Regions from separate parts of the Xenorhabdus sp. TS4 genome, predicted to be linked through region 1. Evidence: predicted binding sites of a transcription regulator. Region 1 holds the regulator's gene; each other region holds the start of a gene.

Region 1 (5,249 bases):
CCCCCAAATTATCCAAGGCGAGCGATTATACAGAGCGAAAAGGATCGCTTCAAACTCAACCAAAAATGAATACTTGAATTAGCTCCATTCAAAGTGTAGTGACGAGAATTTCTCTTGAATTTCATTAATAAATCGATTTGTACTAGAAAGGCTCCAATTTCGAGCGATGTAGTACCCCTCACCTTGATAATCAAACTCAGGCTCTAACTGAGTGCGATATTTTTTGTATTTATCTCCAGTTCCTTTAATTTCTTCATATTTTTTCAGCAATTGAAACGAACAAGCTTTATTATTTCGGAGATAGCTAAAACCAGACTCATCAATTAATTGATGCTCCTCAAGTGCTTTAACTGTATAAAAACCAATATCTGACTTACGGAATCCTTGCTGGTAAGGTATTCCATTAACATACAGATTAAGTGATGAGTGATCTTTTTCATTGCTAACAACTCTCTTTTCCCGATTTTTATGGCGTACCTTTATCTGGTAATCTACCGCTTCGGGAAGAGGAATAATTTGCTCAACATTCAATAAAAGTTTTTCATTTACTCGAAAAGGTTGAAGACGAACACAAGTTATATCCATTCCTATATCATTCATCCACAAAACCGATGTCGTAATCTCTTTAGAAAAACCAAAAGCAGCTAAAACGATACGTGTTTCTTTAGCAAAATCACTATGCTGTGGAGAGTCCCAGGCCAGAAAATCCAACAACGAACTTTCAGCATCAATATCCTGTCCCGTTTGACTCAAAAATTCCCTGTAGGCACTAACAGCCTGCTCCCACGTTAGATTCGAAACCATAGCTGCGTACCGAATCGCCTGAAGTTCCATATGACCACCATCGTCATCCCGCTTAAGCTCTATGACGACGAGATTGGCAGACTTATCGATACCAAGTAAATCAAGGCGGCGATTAGAACCAACAAAATGACTATATTCTTCTGCAATCACTAATGTATCTGGACTAATGGCTCCAATTTGTGATTTTAAAAGACGCTGAATGTCTTGTCGTTCTTTCAGCTTCTCTGCCTCAAATGAAGTCATTTCAACTTCTATTAACCTATCCTGTGTTAATTCATATATTGCCATGTTTGTACTCATATTATTTTTTTAAATCGTTCCTTTGTGCCATATAGTATACATACCTATCCCTACATGTTATTAATGCAATACACGAATTGCAGTATGGCTACTATCCTCATCCATGACTTCGTCGTCGAGTGAATCTTCCATTTGTTGATCGCGCAATATGGAATTGACCGCATTAGCAAAACCATCTTTCATATATTGTTCCATAAAGATACCTTTCGGGTTTGGCCAAGGTAATTGAGCCATCGGCCAGTCACAATGTTCCTTATAAAACCAAAACGCTTTCAGGCGTCCTTTCGCTGTGTCAAAATTCCGGCTCCAATAGGCATTACCTAACCGATAATTCGTGTGGAATTCATCGAAGCTGCCAAAAATTTCATAAACATAATCGGCTGTTTTTAGTATATTTTTCCACGCCGTTTCTTCACTAATATAGCCCGCAGCAAAACAATTTCGGCTCAAAACAATCGCTCGCCAGAGATCAAATCCCCAAAGTAAAACGGGCGGACGTTCATTAATTGAGCGAGAACATTGCTGTACATATTCCTCTGGCTCTTCAATTAAACTGCCAAGTACCTTAAACATTTCTCCATCGGTAAAAACCGCATCAACCGCAAAACGCTCTGAGTGCATTCCTGCCCATAAGTCATGCAGTACTTTCCAATAATCTTTTTCATTAAGTATTCCCCAATCTGTATAGACTTGAGACTGATGAGGCTCTGCATCAGATAAGGGCAAGATACGGTATTGGTAATTATCGCGAGAAACACGGCTTTTTAAAGGGTAATGTTCTAATGTTTCTGTCCAAAAACCATCGTAATAACAACTAACGATATGCAAACGCAATGCCTGACGCTTTTCTTCCGGCAAAACAGAATACTTTGCCTGTAAGTAATAACGTTTCTGTTCGGTAATAGGGAGATTTTTGATGCGTTGGAAACTGTAAGTGGAGAGATATATACCAAGTAAGCTCAAGCCAATCAAGCTAGCCCAAAGTATATATCCCTTTGAAGATACGTTATTATCATCAAAGATCAGTATCGTTATTCCGGTCGATAATATCCCTAACAAAAGTGTTGCAATATAAAGAGCACTTAAACCAACTGCCTGAATAGGCTTAAGAAATGTCACACTTTTTCTTTCCTTGAGGATATTTTTGATTATCCGAAAACCATTAACAGGAAACCTTCTATTATTCGGGTGGTTTTGCAATAATTCTTTCATTTTTAATCCATTAATTAAGTAAGATGTATTTTGAATTCTTTAATGTTAAAATCTTTTTCTTTCCTAAGTAGAACCATTAGAATAAACTGCTTTTATTATTAATCATTATAAACCATGCCTAATATTAGTAATGGAGAATACTATTTACAGTGTTAATTATGAAGAGTGACATATTCAAACAACATATAATTTTAATTTTCAATATAATTATCCAGATAAATTAACTTAAACCCTCAGATATTATCCAATATTTTCAGTTTTATTTTCTCCGTTTTTCAGCCCATTTTATTGTTCTTATCCACGGATTAATTTTATTTTCAAGTATCCCATCATGACAAGTTAACCACTTTTCTTCACAGGTATGTTACACATCAGACGAGAACTGAACATCATATCGATCCCACTCTCAGGTTAAAAAACATGATAACATTAAAGTCATTAGCATCGTGTTAGGTGTGAGAGGTGTAATGAAAACTATCAATCAAAAAAAGTTACTGGCACAGGCTGAAACAATCTGCCTGTCAAGAGGGGTTCGTTTGACACCTCAACGCCTTGAAATTCTTCGTTTAATCACTGAACAGCCTAGCGCGATAAGCGCTTATGATTTGCTGGATTTATTGCGTGAAGTCGAGCCACAAGCCAAGCCTCCAACCGTTTATCGTGGATTGGAGTTTCTGCTTGAACAAGGTTTTATTCACAAAATAGAATCTACAAATAGCTATGTGCTTTGCCATCATTTTGAAGAGCCATACCATACTTCGGCAATGTTTATCTGTGAATTTTGTGGTTCAGTAACCGAAAAGGATGCAAAGGATATTGAATCAGCTATTCAACAGTTAGCGCAAGGTACGGGATTTCATTTGCGAAATAGCGTGATAGAAGTGCATGGCATGTGTTCTTCCTGCCATGAGATTGAATCCTGTACAGAGCGCGATATATGCCAGCACAATCATTCGGTTGAAGAAAATAAAAAGAAATAAGAAAAAACACTCGAAGCCAAATTGGGCAATGAGGCGGTCATAGCTAATATAATCTTATATTTTTCAAGTTCCCGTTAAACTTAAGTTTAACGGGTTCTGGGAAAAATGACCGCCCCAGAATGGCAAACTGCAATTATCCGCCTTTACAATCAGAACCAGTCCCCGCTACGAATAACGCCGACTGCCAATCCTTCAATAGTGAAATTCTGCTCGCTCAAATCAACAACAATGGGTTTAAATTCCGGATTTTCAGCAATCAGTTCAATTTTATTTCCTGTTTGTTTGAAGCGTTTTACTGTGACTTCATCTTCAATGCGCGCCACAATGACTTGCCCATTATGAACATCCTGTGTTTTATGTACAGCCAGTAAATCTCCGTCCATAATCCCAATGTCTTTCATGGACATCCCACTGACACGTAACAGAAAGTCAGCGCTTGGTTTGAATAATTCAGGATCAACCTTATAGTGACTTTCGATGTGTTCCTGAGCCAGTAGTGGTTCCCCAGCAGCAACACGACCGATCAACGGCAATCCTGCCCCTTCATCTTCTTCAAGCAGCAAACGGATACCTCTGGACGCACCAGAGATAATCTCTATCACCCCTTTACGCGCAAGTGCCTTTAAATGCTCTTCTGCTGCGTTAGGTGAACGAAAACCAAGTCGCGCTGCAATTTCAGCACGTGTTGGTGGCATACCCGTTTGCGAAATATGATCACGCACCAAGTCATAGACTTGCTGCTGCCTGGCAGTTAATGCTTTCATTTCGCCCCCTGTTTGTTTATACAGTCAGACTGTGAGTATATACAGGTAAAGTCGAATTGGGAACCTGTCAGCATGTAAAAGCAGCTAAATAACGTATCTGATGAAAACACACACTACCTCAGTGCATAAAATGCGACCAAAAGATCATTCCCCAAATAAACAACGCCAAAAGTATGGTAAGCAACACAGCTGCAGACCCCATATCTTTCGCTCGACCTGATAATTCATGATATTCACTACCGACGCGATCCACGACTGCTTCTATGGCACTATTGAGGATTTCGACAATGACCACCAGCATAACAGAGCCAATCAGGAGGAGTCTCTCATGTAAGCCAAAATCTAAAGAAAATGCAATAATGATCGCAAGTATGGCAGCAATTGCTTCCTGCCGAAATGCCGCTTCATTTTGCCATGCAGCCTTGATTCCTTTCACCGAATACCCAGCCGCTTTAATGATACGGCTTAAACCTGTTGATTGATTTGCCATAAAAATTTCTTTAATGAACTTCATGATTGTATGGATATATAACTTTTAGCTCTTATTATTGTCTTATTTACACAGATCTCAAAACTTGTTTCTGGTATCCTTGCGATGCATTGCTAACAAGAGGCTTAAAGCAGTTATGTCAGGTTGGCGTAAAATATATTATAAGTTATTGAATTTACCACTAAAATTATTAGTAAAAAGTAAACTAATCCCTACGGATCCTATTGCAGAACTGCGTCTTGATACGACTCGGCCTATTTTGTATATACTGCCGTATCGATCAAAAACAGACTTATTGACTCTACGTCAACAATGTCTGGCGCAAGATCTGCCCGATCCGTTGAACCCTTTGGAAATTGGTGATACACAGCTTCCCAGTTGTGTCTTTATCGATAATGGTCCACGTGTGTTCCGTTGTTATGCGCCAAAACATGAATCTGTGAGAATTTTCCACTCTTATCTGGACTTGCATCACAATAATCCCGATCTGGATATCCAGATGGTGCCCGTTTCCGTCATGTTTGGCCGTTCCCCAGGACGCGAAGGGCAAGAAGGGCATACAACCCCACAATTACGCTTGCTAAATGGCGTGCAGAAGTTTTTTGCGATCTTATGGCTTGGACGGGATAGTTTTGTCCGTTTCTCCACACCTGTGTCTTTACGCCGTATGGCCGACGAGCATGGTACAGATAATATCAT
Region 2 (5,249 bases), on a different contig from region 1:
ATCATAGCTGGAAATGCAGACAGTATCGACATGGCGAATGCCCAATTCACGAGCCAGTAACGCTCCCGGAACAAGGCCACCACGGCTAACGGCAATAATGCCTTTCCACTGTTCTACGGGAAGTAAACGTTGCGCCAATTGACGGGCATGTATTTGCAACATATCCCACGTTACAACATATTTTTCACTCATAAAATTAGATCCTGGAAACTAAATAAAGAATATTTCAGAAAAGTGTTTTTGCGGAAAAAAGGTTGCGCGAGATTATAGTGATTTGAACCAACAAAAACCAGTAAAAACAAGGTAAGCCCTCATTCTTACTGCCCATTGCTGGTAATAAAATGATATTCTCAAGCATAGCATGGATATTAGGTCAATGCAGATGACAAAAATTCCCTGATATGTCAAACATTACCACTTTCTTCTCACTAAGATCCAGTTACAGGAGATTCGCCGTGTCCGAATTATCAACGCTATCCCCACAACCCTTATGGGATATTTTTGCCCAAATTTGTTCCATTCCTCATCCTTCTTATCATGAAGAAGCGCTCGCATCCCATATTATTGAGTGGGCAAAAAATAAAGGATTCCATGTAGAGCGGGATGAAGTGGGTAATATTTTGATCAGAAAACCAGCTTCAAAAGGTATGGAAAATCGCAAGGCTGTTGTACTGCAAGCGCACCTTGATATGGTTCCACAGAAAAATAACGATACCCAACACGATTTCACAAAAGATCCTATTCGCCCTTATATCGATGGTGATTGGATTACAGCTGATGGTACAACTTTAGGCGCGGATAACGGTATTGGTATGGCTTCCGCTCTGGCGGTCTTGGCGGACGAATCCGTTAAACACGGCCCATTGGAAGTTTTACTGACCATGACTGAAGAAACAGGTATGGATGGCGCATTCGGCTTGAAATCCGGCTGGCTGCAAGCTGATATTCTGATCAATACCGATTCGGAAGAAGAAGGCGAAATCTACATGGGTTGTGCGGGTGGCATTGATTTTTTCACCACCTTACGCCTGTCCCGCGAAGCGCTGCCGACTAACTATAAAACGCTGCAATTAACTATTAAGGGATTAAAAGGTGGTCACTCTGGTGGCGATATTCATCTTGGATTGGGTAATGCCAACAAATTACTGGCTCGTTTCCTAGCTGCGTATTCCGATGAGTTGGGTCTGAAATTAATTCATCTGCAAGGTGGAACCCTGCGCAATGCCATTCCTCGTGAAGGTTCTACCGTGATTGCTGTTCCTGCTGATAAAGTTGAAAAACTCTGTCAAATAAAAGACAGCTATCTGGAGACATTGAAAAACGAATACTCCGTGGTTGAACATAACCTCACTCTCTTGTTAGATGAAACCGAAGCACCATCACAAACGCTAACAATGGATTGCCAGGCTCGCTTTATATCCATGCTCAATAGCATGCCGAATGGTGTTATTCGTATGAGTGATGTTGCCAAAGGTGTTGTAGAAACTTCACTGAACGTAGGCGTTGTCACCATGGACGAAGAGAAAGTCGAAATTATCTGCCTGATCCGTTCACTTATTGAAAGTGGCAAGGTGTACGTTGCTGAAATGTTGCATTCTCTGGCAAAACTGTCTGGAGCAGAAACCGTGGCAAGTGGCAGCTATCCAGGCTGGCAGCCTGACGCCAATTCTCCAATCATGCATTTAGTACGCGAAACTTATCACCAACTCTTCGATAAAACGCCGAATATTATGGTGATCCACGCTGGTTTAGAGTGTGGCCTATTCAAAAAACCGTATCCTGCTATGGACATGGTTTCTATCGGCCCAACCATTCGGGGTGCCCATTCCCCTGATGAGAAAGTACATATTAAGAGTGTCGGTCAATATTGGCAGCTACTCACTGCAATTCTAAAAGCTATTCCAGCTAACGAGTAATAGAAAGTTATATTGCCTCTCCCCTGCCATCTGATTGTGGGGGAGACTTCGTTCTTTACATCTTACCATTCCAATAAAAGCTGACGCTCCAGTTGTGGGTTTTGTAATGTCACATGCAGCCCAACCAACCTGACTCCTCGCCCTTCCCTGCGTGTTTCCCAGGCCCGTTTTGCTATTTGAATCAGATCGAGTTTATCCAACATAGGATGGACATGTTCCTGTGTCGTCAATTGAAAATTATCAAACTTTAATTTGATACCTTGACGGGCAATGCGGAGATCGGGTTTTACCTTTTCTAGCCGTTTTTTCAGTTCAGGATAAAGTTTTTCAATCAGCTCCACACATTCATGCCATTGATGGATATCCTGCGCCAAAGTTCTTTCTACCCCAACCGATTTACGCAAGCGTTCCTGTGTAATTGGTCTTTCATCAATACCGTGACAGCGTTCCCAAAGTGACAATCCAAACTTACCCAAACTTTTTATTAGTGTCAGCTTGTCATAACGTTGCACATCAGAACAGGTTTCCAATCCCATGTCTGATAAACGCTTGGCTGTGACTTTTCCGACACCAGGAATTTTGCGTAATGGCAATGAGTTAACAAAAGCCTCTACTTGTTCAGGAGAAATAACATATTGCCCATTGGGTTTATTGATATCAGAAGCAATTTTGGCTAAAAACCTGACGGGTGCAACGCCTGCGGAAGCGGTTAACTGCAATTCATCAAAAATTATCTGACGAATTTCTTGAGCAATCAACGTGGCAGAACCATGACAATAATGGCAATTCGTCACATCCAAATAGGCTTCATCTAAAGAAAGAGGTTCAATCAATTCAGTGTAACGGGAAAAAATTTGGCGGATATGTTGAGATATTTCTTTATAATGCGCCATTCTGCCAGGAATAACTTTCAATTGGGGGCAAAGCTTTAATGCCATGGCGGTGGACATCGCACTATGCACCCCAAAACGACGGGCAGGGTAATTTGCCGTGCTAATTACCCCCCTTCGATCAGCGCTCCCGCCAACTGCAACCGGAATACCGCGAAGGGAAGGATTATCCCGCATTTCGATGGCAGCAAAAAAGCAATCCATATCAATATGAATAATTTTTCGCATCTGCTCTCCCCATGCCAAACAACTGTATAAATATACAGAAAGAGATCATGAAACTCTAGCTAATTTTTCAGCAAAAATTCAACGCGTTGATTTTTCCGAATGCAAACATGTACTCAACTCCCGTCAAGATTGAATGATAAAATCAATACATGATTTATTTTAGTAAAAAAATCGCCTGTCACTTCCTATAACACAGACGATTTTTTATCAGCTACTCTTATTCTCTACTATATTCCACTTATCTTTCTTCCACTTATCCTCAACTAGGAAAAATCAGTGTTTGCCCCGGTGCTTCTCTGTTCAAGTGAATAAAATTCAGATGTTTTTCATAGTGGTCAAGAATATCGCTAATGATTTGCTCTTTCGTATAGTCCATCAAATCATTGCCCTGAGTTCCTTCCATCAGAAAAGTCTCCAACCGATAATAGTGAGACTTGCCCGCCCTCGCTCGATAGGTAAATCCAGGCACAGAATAGCGTTGCGGCCAGATTTGATAGATAAAATTCTGTTCATCACCTAAATTAACAATCAATTCTAATGGATTCAGCCGCTTGTCCTCTTTGGCTGGCAGTGCATTAAACTGAACTTTTGCACCACGCACAACTAACTCTTTAGCCACTTCTAACATCGCGGGGCGGCACACCATATCCAGCATTCGCTGAGTGTTTTTCGTACCAGGAAAGTGCATCATACGGCTCAAACGCTGCTTCCAGTTCAATGAACCATTGTCATGCATAAGAGTGGGTGAGGTATTTTGCAGTGAACTGGCTTTACGGAAATCTTCCACCCGCAAAGACTTGTATAGCCCCGCCATCACAAAGAAGATCACAAAACTAAAAGGAAGCCCCATGATGACCGTGGTATTTTGCAAAGCAGAAATACCATCCGTCATGAGTATACCTAACGTTAATACGCCAATTGCCACAGACCAAAAAACACGCAACCAATTCGGTGCATCATTATTAATATCACTCAGATTAGAGGTGAAATTTCCTAACACTAACGAGCCAGAATCGGCCGATGTGACATAAAACAGTAGTCCGGTAATGGTAGCCACAGAAGCACTGAATGTGAATGCCGGATAAAGTGACAGCAAATTATAAAAACCTTGTTCTGGGTGTTGTAGCACGGTCTCAGCCAGTTGACGATTACCATGCAGAATTTCATACAACGCACTGTTACCAAAAATCGATAGCCACAGCAGTGTAAAAACAAATGGAATGACTAATGTTCCCATAACAAACTGACGAATGGTTCTGCCACGGGAAATACGCGCTAAGAATAACCCTACAAACGGCGACCAGGCCACCCACCATGCCCAGAAAAACAGCGTCCAGTTATTCATCCATTCAGTTGGGCGTTCAAATGCAAAACTGTTCAGTGTCATGCTCATAAAACGGCTGATATAATCCCCGACGTTCTGCACTAATCCGTTAAGCAGGAATTCGGTATCGCCCATAAACAAAATGAACAAAACCAAGCCAAGAGCCAGCAGGACATTTAATTCAGACAAAAATCGAATGCCTTTGTTTACTCCAGAAGTGACAGAGATAATGGCTATCACCACAGATAATGATATCAATCCTCCCTGAACCCCCAATCCTTGCGGTAATCCGAAAAGTACTTTCAGACCATAATTCAACTGCACAACCCCAATTCCCAGCGTCGTTGCAATACCAAAAATGGTCCCTATTACGGCTGCAATATCCACAGTATGACCGATTAATCCTTTAATGCGGTCACCAAAAATAGGATAAAGTGCCGAGCGGATAGTCAGGGGCAAATTATAACGATAACTAAAATATCCCAGTGCAATTCCCATCAAAGCGTACATAGACCAGCCCGTCAGGCCATAGTGGAACAGTGTCCACACCATCGCCTGACGAGCTGCTTCAATGGTTTCCCCTTGACCCGTTGGCGGTCGCATATATTGCGTAACAGGTTCAGCCACCGAGAAAAACATCAAATCAATGCCGATCCCAGCAGCAAACAGCATTGCCGCCCAACTCAGCAAACTGAATTCCGGCTTAGATTGCTCCGGTCCCAATTTGATTGAACCGAAACGGGAAGCCGCAACAAAAACAACAAACACAATGTAAAGTGTCGCGGCCAATAAATAGTACCAACCAAAAGTTTTAGACACCCAATTCAGTGTATTTTTTATCCAAACACTGGTTGCATCTGTGAAAAAAATAGTGAACAAAGAAAATGCAAT
Region 3 (5,249 bases), on a different contig from region 1:
GGACCGGAGCAATCTAAGCCGGAATTCAGTTTGCTGAGTTGGGCGGCAATGCTGTTTGCTGCTGGGATCGGCATTGATTTGATGTTTTTCTCGGTGGCTGAACCTGTTACGCAATATATGCGACCGCCAACGGGTCAAGGGGAAACCATTGAAGCAGCTCGTCAGGCGATGGTGTGGACACTGTTCCACTATGGCCTGACGGGCTGGTCTATGTACGCTTTGATGGGAATTGCACTGGGATATTTTAGTTATCGTTATAATTTGCCCCTGACTATCCGCTCGGCACTTTATCCTATTTTTGGTGACCGCATTAAAGGATTAATCGGTCATACTGTGGATATTGCAGCCGTAATAGGGACCATTTTTGGTATTGCAACGACGCTGGGAATTGGGGTTGTGCAGTTGAATTATGGTCTGAAAGTACTTTTCGGATTACCGCAAGGATTGGGGGTTCAGGGAGGATTGATATCATTATCTGTGGTGATAGCCATTATCTCTGTCACTTCTGGAGTAAACAAAGGCATTCGATTTTTGTCTGAATTAAATGTCCTGCTGGCTCTTGGCTTGGTTTTGTTCATTTTGTTTATGGGCGATACCGAATTCCTGCTTAACGGATTAGTGCAGAACGTCGGGGATTATATCAGCCGTTTTATGAGCATGACACTGAACAGTTTTGCATTTGAACGCCCAACTGAATGGATGAATAACTGGACGCTGTTTTTCTGGGCATGGTGGGTGGCCTGGTCGCCGTTTGTAGGGTTATTCTTAGCGCGTATTTCCCGTGGCAGAACCATTCGTCAGTTTGTTATGGGAACATTAGTCATTCCATTTGTTTTTACACTGCTGTGGCTATCGATTTTTGGTAACAGTGCGTTGTATGAAATTCTGCATGGTAATCGTCAACTGGCTGAGACCGTGCTACAACACCCAGAACAAGGTTTTTATAATTTGCTGTCACTTTATCCGGCATTCACATTCAGTGCTTCTGTGGCTACCATTACCGGACTACTGTTTTATGTCACATCGGCCGATTCTGGCTCGTTAGTGTTAGGAAATTTCACCTCTAATCTGAGTGATATTAATAATGATGCACCGAATTGGTTGCGTGTTTTTTGGTCTGTGGCAATTGGCGTATTAACGTTAGGTATACTCATGACGGATGGTATTTCTGCTTTGCAAAATACCACGGTCATCATGGGGCTTCCTTTTAGTTTTGTGATCTTCTTTGTGATGGCGGGGCTATACAAGTCTTTGCGGGTGGAAGATTTCCGTAAAGCCAGTTCACTGCAAAATACCTCACCCACTCTTATGCATGACAATGGTTCATTGAACTGGAAGCAGCGTTTGAGCCGTATGATGCACTTTCCTGGTACGAAAAACACTCAGCGAATGCTGGATATGGTGTGCCGCCCCGCGATGTTAGAAGTGGCTAAAGAGTTAGTTGTGCGTGGTGCAAAAGTTCAGTTTAATGCACTGCCAGCCAAAGAGGACAAGCGGCTGAATCCATTAGAATTGATTGTTAATTTAGGTGATGAACAGAATTTTATCTATCAAATCTGGCCGCAACGCTATTCTGTGCCTGGATTTACCTATCGAGCGAGGGCGGGCAAGTCTCACTATTATCGGTTGGAGACTTTTCTGATGGAAGGAACTCAGGGCAATGATTTGATGGACTATACGAAAGAGCAAATCATTAGCGATATTCTTGACCACTATGAAAAACATCTGAATTTTATTCACTTGAACAGAGAAGCACCGGGGCAAACACTGATTTTTCCTAGTTGAGGATAAGTGGAAGAAAGATAAGTGGAATATAGTAGAGAATAAGAGTAGCTGATAAAAAATCGTCTGTGTTATAGGAAGTGACAGGCGATTTTTTTACTAAAATAAATCATGTATTGATTTTATCATTCAATCTTGACGGGAGTTGAGTACATGTTTGCATTCGGAAAAATCAACGCGTTGAATTTTTGCTGAAAAATTAGCTAGAGTTTCATGATCTCTTTCTGTATATTTATACAGTTGTTTGGCATGGGGAGAGCAGATGCGAAAAATTATTCATATTGATATGGATTGCTTTTTTGCTGCCATCGAAATGCGGGATAATCCTTCCCTTCGCGGTATTCCGGTTGCAGTTGGCGGGAGCGCTGATCGAAGGGGGGTAATTAGCACGGCAAATTACCCTGCCCGTCGTTTTGGGGTGCATAGTGCGATGTCCACCGCCATGGCATTAAAGCTTTGCCCCCAATTGAAAGTTATTCCTGGCAGAATGGCGCATTATAAAGAAATATCTCAACATATCCGCCAAATTTTTTCCCGTTACACTGAATTGATTGAACCTCTTTCTTTAGATGAAGCCTATTTGGATGTGACGAATTGCCATTATTGTCATGGTTCTGCCACGTTGATTGCTCAAGAAATTCGTCAGATAATTTTTGATGAATTGCAGTTAACCGCTTCCGCAGGCGTTGCACCCGTCAGGTTTTTAGCCAAAATTGCTTCTGATATCAATAAACCCAATGGGCAATATGTTATTTCTCCTGAACAAGTAGAGGCTTTTGTTAACTCATTGCCATTACGCAAAATTCCTGGTGTCGGAAAAGTCACAGCCAAGCGTTTATCAGACATGGGATTGGAAACCTGTTCTGATGTGCAACGTTATGACAAGCTGACACTAATAAAAAGTTTGGGTAAGTTTGGATTGTCACTTTGGGAACGCTGTCACGGTATTGATGAAAGACCAATTACACAGGAACGCTTGCGTAAATCGGTTGGGGTAGAAAGAACTTTGGCGCAGGATATCCATCAATGGCATGAATGTGTGGAGCTGATTGAAAAACTTTATCCTGAACTGAAAAAACGGCTAGAAAAGGTAAAACCCGATCTCCGCATTGCCCGTCAAGGTATCAAATTAAAGTTTGATAATTTTCAATTGACGACACAGGAACATGTCCATCCTATGTTGGATAAACTCGATCTGATTCAAATAGCAAAACGGGCCTGGGAAACACGCAGGGAAGGGCGAGGAGTCAGGTTGGTTGGGCTGCATGTGACATTACAAAACCCACAACTGGAGCGTCAGCTTTTATTGGAATGGTAAGATGTAAAGAACGAAGTCTCCCCCACAATCAGATGGCAGGGGAGAGGCAATATAACTTTCTATTACTCGTTAGCTGGAATAGCTTTTAGAATTGCAGTGAGTAGCTGCCAATATTGACCGACACTCTTAATATGTACTTTCTCATCAGGGGAATGGGCACCCCGAATGGTTGGGCCGATAGAAACCATGTCCATAGCAGGATACGGTTTTTTGAATAGGCCACACTCTAAACCAGCGTGGATCACCATAATATTCGGCGTTTTATCGAAGAGTTGGTGATAAGTTTCGCGTACTAAATGCATGATTGGAGAATTGGCGTCAGGCTGCCAGCCTGGATAGCTGCCACTTGCCACGGTTTCTGCTCCAGACAGTTTTGCCAGAGAATGCAACATTTCAGCAACGTACACCTTGCCACTTTCAATAAGTGAACGGATCAGGCAGATAATTTCGACTTTCTCTTCGTCCATGGTGACAACGCCTACGTTCAGTGAAGTTTCTACAACACCTTTGGCAACATCACTCATACGAATAACACCATTCGGCATGCTATTGAGCATGGATATAAAGCGAGCCTGGCAATCCATTGTTAGCGTTTGTGATGGTGCTTCGGTTTCATCTAACAAGAGAGTGAGGTTATGTTCAACCACGGAGTATTCGTTTTTCAATGTCTCCAGATAGCTGTCTTTTATTTGACAGAGTTTTTCAACTTTATCAGCAGGAACAGCAATCACGGTAGAACCTTCACGAGGAATGGCATTGCGCAGGGTTCCACCTTGCAGATGAATTAATTTCAGACCCAACTCATCGGAATACGCAGCTAGGAAACGAGCCAGTAATTTGTTGGCATTACCCAATCCAAGATGAATATCGCCACCAGAGTGACCACCTTTTAATCCCTTAATAGTTAATTGCAGCGTTTTATAGTTAGTCGGCAGCGCTTCGCGGGACAGGCGTAAGGTGGTGAAAAAATCAATGCCACCCGCACAACCCATGTAGATTTCGCCTTCTTCTTCCGAATCGGTATTGATCAGAATATCAGCTTGCAGCCAGCCGGATTTCAAGCCGAATGCGCCATCCATACCTGTTTCTTCAGTCATGGTCAGTAAAACTTCCAATGGGCCGTGTTTAACGGATTCGTCCGCCAAGACCGCCAGAGCGGAAGCCATACCAATACCGTTATCCGCGCCTAAAGTTGTACCATCAGCTGTAATCCAATCACCATCGATATAAGGGCGAATAGGATCTTTTGTGAAATCGTGTTGGGTATCGTTATTTTTCTGTGGAACCATATCAAGGTGCGCTTGCAGTACAACAGCCTTGCGATTTTCCATACCTTTTGAAGCTGGTTTTCTGATCAAAATATTACCCACTTCATCCCGCTCTACATGGAATCCTTTATTTTTTGCCCACTCAATAATATGGGATGCGAGCGCTTCTTCATGATAAGAAGGATGAGGAATGGAACAAATTTGGGCAAAAATATCCCATAAGGGTTGTGGGGATAGCGTTGATAATTCGGACACGGCGAATCTCCTGTAACTGGATCTTAGTGAGAAGAAAGTGGTAATGTTTGACATATCAGGGAATTTTTGTCATCTGCATTGACCTAATATCCATGCTATGCTTGAGAATATCATTTTATTACCAGCAATGGGCAGTAAGAATGAGGGCTTACCTTGTTTTTACTGGTTTTTGTTGGTTCAAATCACTATAATCTCGCGCAACCTTTTTTCCGCAAAAACACTTTTCTGAAATATTCTTTATTTAGTTTCCAGGATCTAATTTTATGAGTGAAAAATATGTTGTAACGTGGGATATGTTGCAAATACATGCCCGTCAATTGGCGCAACGTTTACTTCCCGTAGAACAGTGGAAAGGCATTATTGCCGTTAGCCGTGGTGGCCTTGTTCCGGGAGCGTTACTGGCTCGTGAATTGGGCATTCGCCATGTCGATACTGTCTGCATTTCCAGCTATGATCACGATAATCAGCGCGAGTTGAAAGTGTTGAAAAAAGCAGAAGGTGACGGCGAAGGGTTTATTATCGTTGATGATCTGGTTGATACCGGAGGCACTGCCCAGGCAATCCGTGAAATGTATCCGAAAGCTCACTTTGTAACAATTTTTGCTAAACCCGCCGGTCGCCCTCTC

The links. Region 1 encodes LexA, which represses DNA repair genes until DNA is damaged. Its sites were predicted from a motif close to TNCTGTATGTACATACAGNA; they were not measured.
Region 2: a site for LexA is predicted at 3,055-3,074, ahead of dinB (DNA polymerase IV). Genes of this name have one in related genera too.
Region 3: a site for LexA is predicted at 2,005-2,024, ahead of dinB (DNA polymerase IV). Genes of this name have one in related genera too.

What each region holds. Positions count from the first base shown of each region.
Region 1 is NZ_NKHQ01000004.1:8,317-13,565, reverse strand. Features, by position in the region: gene Xets_RS03370 (hypothetical protein) at 79-1,092, opposite strand; gene Xets_RS03365 (DUF1266 domain-containing protein) at 1,165-2,223, opposite strand; gene zur (zinc uptake transcriptional repressor Zur) at 2,784-3,296, shown strand; gene lexA (transcriptional repressor LexA) at 3,446-4,060, opposite strand; gene Xets_RS03350 (diacylglycerol kinase) at 4,179-4,550, opposite strand; gene plsB (glycerol-3-phosphate 1-O-acyltransferase PlsB) at 4,687-5,249, shown strand, end outside.
Region 2 is NZ_NKHQ01000003.1:221,883-227,131, forward strand. Features, by position in the region: gene gpt (xanthine phosphoribosyltransferase) at 1-192, opposite strand, end outside; gene pepD (beta-Ala-His dipeptidase) at 456-1,916, shown strand; gene dinB (DNA polymerase IV) at 1,979-3,034, opposite strand; gene Xets_RS27430 (choline transporter) at 3,294-5,249, opposite strand, start outside.
Region 3 is NZ_NKHQ01000002.1:135,599-140,847, reverse strand. Features, by position in the region: gene Xets_RS01375 (choline transporter) at 1-1,785, shown strand, start outside; gene dinB (DNA polymerase IV) at 2,045-3,100, shown strand; gene pepD (beta-Ala-His dipeptidase) at 3,163-4,623, opposite strand; gene gpt (xanthine phosphoribosyltransferase) at 4,887-5,249, shown strand, end outside.